Linked DNA regions of Lysinibacter sp. HNR. The main gene of each other region encodes a partner of the protein of the gene in region 2 in a complex. Links are inferred from orthologs where the notes say so. Each region holds a gene or a part of one and is shown on either strand. Other genes may lie near its edges.

The links.
Region 1: the proteins of groL (region 2) and groES are in contact, whole or in part, in a cryo-EM structure (PDB 8P4O), measured with the Escherichia coli proteins. The link is inferred for Lysinibacter sp. HNR from one-to-one orthologs.

What each region holds. Positions count from the first base shown.
Region 1 is NZ_CP121684.1:2,110,226-2,113,008, forward strand. It holds groES (co-chaperone GroES), read right to left. Parts: upstream 1,649-2,783; coding sequence 1,352-1,648; downstream 1-1,351. Other genes in the region: guaB (IMP dehydrogenase), read right to left, coding at 1-130; rarD (EamA family transporter RarD), read right to left, coding at 272-1,156; FrondiHNR_RS09555 (class I SAM-dependent methyltransferase), read left to right, coding at 1,798-2,783. UniProt on the Escherichia coli protein: Together with the chaperonin GroEL, plays an essential role in assisting protein folding.
Region 2 is NZ_CP121684.1:2,446,805-2,449,784, reverse strand. What follows is about bases 1-2,861. They hold groL (chaperonin GroEL), read left to right. Parts: upstream 1-551; coding sequence 552-2,171; downstream 2,172-2,861. Other genes in these bases: FrondiHNR_RS11175 (amidase domain-containing protein), read left to right, coding at 2,415-2,861; FrondiHNR_RS11185 (DUF3048 domain-containing protein), read left to right, coding at 1-428. Outside these bases: more of FrondiHNR_RS11175, read left to right, coding at 2,862-2,980.

The DNA.
Region 1 (2,783 bases), 340 kb from region 2 along the record:
CCACCCTAATTCTCTTGCTAATACGCGAGGAGGTGTCAGCCTCACTCGGAATGACGTCCGTGTGCGCCGGCAAAAGCAGCACATCGTCGTAGGTTAGTCCGGTAAATCCAAAAGGATCGTGCTGATCCATAACACCCTCTTGTGGTTAAAGTTGCAACGGAGTCGGCGCTCACGTGAAGTGCCATCTAACAATCGTAAACGACTTTACGTGCGGATATGCTCCTTACTCACTTTACCGGGCGGTAGGAACGGGTTTCACCCTCACCGTCCCTCACTTCCCCCTGCGACCCCCGCGAATTGTGCCCCACACGACGATAAGTATCGCGACCCACACCAGGGAGAACCCCAGCCATCTCTCCGAGGGCATATTCTCCCCCAGAACAAAGACTCCGAAGAGAAACTGTAGGATCGGGGCCAAGAATTGAGTGAGCCCCAGCTGTGTCAGGGTGCTGCGGCGGGCACCCGCCGCAAAAAGCAACAGGGGAACCGCGGTGATAACTCCCAGACCACACAGCAACAGGGTGTGGGTGAGAGAAACCCCGATGAAGCTCAGGGCAACAAACTGTGAGACGACCACTAGCTGCACGATGGCAATCGGTGCTAATAAAACGGTTTCTACGGTCAGCCCGGCAACCGCCCCAACAATTACCCCCATCTTCTTTTTCACCAGTCCATACAGACCAAAAGACATCGCAAGAACAAGCGCAGCCCACGGTAGACGCCCGTAATTCAGGGTGAGGATCAGAACCGCTATAAAAGCCACACCGAGGGCGACCCACTGCGTGAGAGCCAATTTCTCACGCAGAAACAAGACCCCGAGCAGAACGGTCACGAGGGGGTTAATAAAGTAACCGAGACTAGCCTCGACCACGTTGTTGTCGAGTATCAGCAGAACAAAGAGCTGCCAATTGATGTAGATGAGAACACCCGCAACCATAAGAAATCCGATGGTTCTGGGAGATTTGAAGAGGATGCGTAACTGTCCCCAGCCACGCATCGCGGTGAGTAAAATCGCGCAAAAGGCCAACGAAAATAAAATCCGCCAGGGCACAATTTCAAAAACATTCGCGGACCCGACCAAGAGGAAGTACGCGGGGGCAATGCCCCACAGAAGGTAGGCCCCAACCGCATAGATCAGACCGGAGCGCGTATTCACTTCTCTATCCTAGTCCCCCTGCAAAACGGGGCTCTTAGAGGTGGGGTCAACCCCATAGGCTCAAGAAAAATCAAAACCTAAACTGCTGTTCCTATAGCGAGAGACAGAGCATAGATGTCAACCGGATGCCTATACGGGGTTAAAAAAGTTGTGGGTCCGGGAAAGATACCCGAACCCACAACTCACAAATTTTTTCTAGCGAACCACCACGGCAAGCACATCACGCGCAGAGAGCACAAGATAGTCTTGACCGTCGTACTTAACCTCGGTTCCACCGTACTTGGAGTAGATGACCTTGTCACCCACGGCGATGTCGAGCGGAACGCGGTTTCCATTGTCGTCGATACGGCCGGGGCCTACCGACACAACCTCGCCCTCCTGGGGCTTTTCCTTAGCAGTATCGGGGATGACTAGACCAGACGCGGTTGTCTGCTCTGCCTCAACCTGCTTGATAACAATCCGATCTTCGAGCGGCTTAATGGAGACCGACACGTTTGACCTCTTTCTTAGTAACTAAAAGACGTGAGTTAGCAGCCTCTATAGGAGAGTGCTAACTAGAAGTTTAGAGCGCGATTGGCACTCACGCAAGGCGAGTGCCAACACACTGCCCTCCAATACTGTACTTTTGAAGGGTGTCGACCGTGAACCATGACGGTGTGGATTTTCTTCTCAGCCGCGAGGGCCTGGCCATCCTGGCTCGTGAAGCAGATTCCGCCCCCACAGACCCTCTTCGGGAAGTGAGCAGACTTCGCGCAGAAGGACTTGCCCCCTGGCAGGTGTCCGCGCTCCTGGGCCAGGCAGCGCTGCGGCGACGCGCAATCCAAAAGTTTGGAGCGCTCGCGTCGCGTCTCCTCTTCACAGAGGCAGGCCTCGAGCAGGCTACCCGAAGCATCGTCGCCGACCATCATGCCACCCGCTACGCTGACGCGGGGCTGAACCGAGTCGCAGATCTCGGTTGCGGCATCGGGGCAAACTCACTCGCGCTCCAGCGCGCGAACCGAGAGGTTACTGCGGTAGAACTCGATCCACTCACCGCAAAGATAGCCGCACACAATCTCACGGTACAGGGCGCGGAGCTATTCTCCGGCACGGTCGTTCCCACCGCCACGGTTATCACGGGTGATGCCGAATCGTTCCCCCTCGACGGTGTAGACGGCGTTTTTCTCGACCCCGCCCGCCGCACCGCGGGGCACTCCAACACCCGCCGGATCACAGACCCCGACGACTACTCACCCAGCCTTCACTTCGCCCACAATCTAGCGCTGCGACTCCCCACCGGCATTAAGCTAGGTCCCGGCCTGGATCGTGACCTCATTCCCGAGGGGGTTGAGGCACAGTGGGTTTCGGTCGACAACCAGGTAGTTGAAATGGGGCTCTGGTCGGGGCCCCTGGCCCGTCCCGGAGTGGGACGCTCAGCGCTTCTCCTCGCCACAAAGGGCGAGAATCGGTGCTATGAGCTCAGTGCGGCGCAGGACTCCGAGGATGCCGCGGTGACCGGGCTCGGAGAGTACCTCTATGAGCCCGACGGTGCCGTCATCCGGGCCCGTCTTATCGGCCTGCTTGCGCGACAGATTGGCGCGGGAATGCTGAGCGAGGGAATCGCGTATCTCTCCTCAGAGACGCTCAC
Region 2 (2,980 bases):
TTGAATACTCGAGCGACGGAGCCTCCTCCACCGCCGCTACCGTGGGAACCCCCGCTTCGCTCGTGAGTATGCGGTTCTCTAATATACGTTTTCCCTCGTGGGAGTGGGATGAGGCGAGTGGGCTTTACCAGCGCAATCAGGAAGACACCCCGGATATCGACGCCGAGGGTAATCGGATAACCGCCACCAATGTGATCGTGTTGCGGGTTCCCGTTGAAATGGGGGAGGTTCCCAAGACCGTTCTGGAGGGAAGCGGAGAGGCCACATTCATTACAAACGGCAAGGCTGTTGCCGGAACCTGGCAAAAAGCGGGTCGTGACGAATCCCTAGTGTTTAACGATTCTGAGGGAAACGTTATTAAACTGGCTCCCGGAAACTCGTGGGTTGAGCTTGTTCCCGCGGCAGAGGGCACCGTGAGCGTTCAATAAGCATGGTGATTGTGGTCACTTGCACTCTCGGGCAACGAGTGCCAGAATTGTCTTTAGCACTCGCCTTGAGTGAGTGCTAATTTCCACCTAATTCTTTGAACGTCCAGGAGGGACGATACTCACATGGCAAAGATGATTGCTTTTGACGAAGAAGCCCGACGTGGTCTTGAGCGTGGACTCAACACGCTCGCAGACGCGGTCAAGGTAACGCTCGGCCCGCGCGGTCGCAACGTTGTACTCGAAAAGAAGTGGGGCGCCCCCACCATCACCAACGATGGCGTATCAATCGCCAAAGAGATCGAACTCGATGAGCCCTATGAGCGCATCGGCGCCGAACTCGTAAAAGAGGTCGCGAAAAAGACCGATGATGTGGCCGGTGACGGTACCACTACGGCAACCGTTCTTGCCCAGGCTCTCGTGCGTGAGGGGCTGCGCAACGTTGCTGCCGGTGCCGACCCGATCAGCCTCAAACGCGGAATTGAGAAGGCTGTAGAGGCTATCACTAACCAGCTTCTTGCAAACGCTAAAGAGATCGAGACCACCGAGGAGATTGCGGCTACCGCATCCATCTCTGCTGCAGACAAAGAGATCGGCTCGATCATTGCCGAGGCAATCGACAAGGTGGGCAAAGAGGGTGTTGTTACCGTTGAGGAGTCTAACTCTCTCGGAACCTCCCTTGAACTCACCGAGGGAATGCGCTTCGACAAGGGCTACCTCTCGGCATACTTCGTGACCGATGCCGACCGCCAGGAGGCAGTCTTTGAGGAGCCCTACATCCTCATTGCTAACTCCAAGATCAGCAACATTAAGGATCTGCTCCCCATCGTCGACCAGGTTATCCAGTCGGGCAAGCAGCTCCTCATCATTGCTGAGGATGTTGATGGAGAAGCTCTTGCAACTCTCGTTGTGAACAAGATCCGTGGAATCTTTAAGTCTGTTGCGGTCAAGGCCCCCGGATTTGGAGATCGTCGTAAGGCTCAGCTGCAGGATATCGCCATCCTGACGGGTGGACAGGTTATCAGCGAAGAGGTTGGTCTCAAGCTGGAGAACGCAACGCTCGACCTTCTTGGACGCGCACGCAAAGTTGTTATTACAAAGGACGAGACCACAATCGTGGAGGGTTCCGGAGACGCCGATGCCATCGCCGGTCGCGTGGCTCAGATTCGTAAAGAGATTGAGAACACCGATAGCGACTACGACCGCGAGAAGCTGCAGGAGCGCCTGGCTAAGCTCGCTGGTGGTGTTGCCGTTATCAAGGCCGGAGCCGCAACAGAGGTTGAGCTCAAGGAGCGCAAGCACCGCATCGAAGATGCCGTTCGCAACGCGAAGGCCGCCGTTGAAGAGGGTATTCTTCCCGGTGGTGGTGTTGCCTTGATCCAGGCCGGTGCCGCCGTGTTTGAGAGCCTGAAGCTTCAGGGCGATGAGGCAACCGGCGCGAACATTGTACGTGTTGCCATTGAGGCTCCTCTGCGCCAGATTGCGTTGAACGCTGGCCTGGAGGCCGGGGTTGTTGCAGAAAAGGTTCGTAGTCTGCCCGTTGGTCACGGCTTGAACGCCGCAACAGGTGAGTACGGTGACCTGAGCGCCGAAGGAATCATTGATCCCGCAAAGGTGACGCGTTCCGCTCTGCAGAATGCCGCATCGATTGCCGGGCTCTTCCTCACCACCGAGGCCGTTGTGGCGGAGAAGCCGGAGGCTACTCCCGCACCCGCAGCAGATCCCACGGGTGGTATGGACTTCTAATCCCAGAAGCGTTTTACGCGAGAAAGCGGGGCGGTTCCCTCACGGGGATTCGCCCCGCTTTTGTGTCTCACGAGGATAATTGTGCGGAGTGTACAAATATTTTACTCATGTGTAGCCGGCACTTTCTGGAAATATCTAAAGGGCGTTCTCGAGTGGATTTACACTGTCCTTCGTTTGTGTATCATGTTTATGTCTCTCTCCCCCCCCCGACTTTCTGACAATCACTCGAGGGAATATATGCGTATGAAAATTAAAACTGCGATTGCGCTTGCGTTCGCAACCAGTATCACGATAACCAGTGTGCCGAGCATTGCGATCGCCAACCCAATCCCGATCCGGATTCCCCTAGCGCTCTCTGAGGAAAAGGGTGATGTGATGGGAGGGCAGGCTCTCACCCTCTCTGGTTATCATATTCAGGACACCACCGAGGTTTGTTTCGGAGAGAAGTGCGTTACTCCTGACTCAACTTCTCCGTCCGAGGTAAAAGTAGTAACGCCTCCTCACCATGGTGTACAGGGAGGAAACGCCAATAATCAAGTGGTGCCGGATTACCAAAAAGGTCTTGTTACCGTAAAGGTTAAGTATTCGGACGGGAAGAGTTCTGAGCTGAGAAATCAGTATGAGTACGATGCCCTCACGCCTCGCGGGCGTCAGATGTCCTACACTCTTGCCCATTGGAACAAGTACGATAGCAATCGCTACGGCAACTGGAACGCAGTTGGTGGAGACTGCGCTAACTTTGTGTCTGCTGCCCTCTTTGAATGGTTAGGGCCCGAAAAGGGGGCACGAGCAGAGTGGTACAACAAATA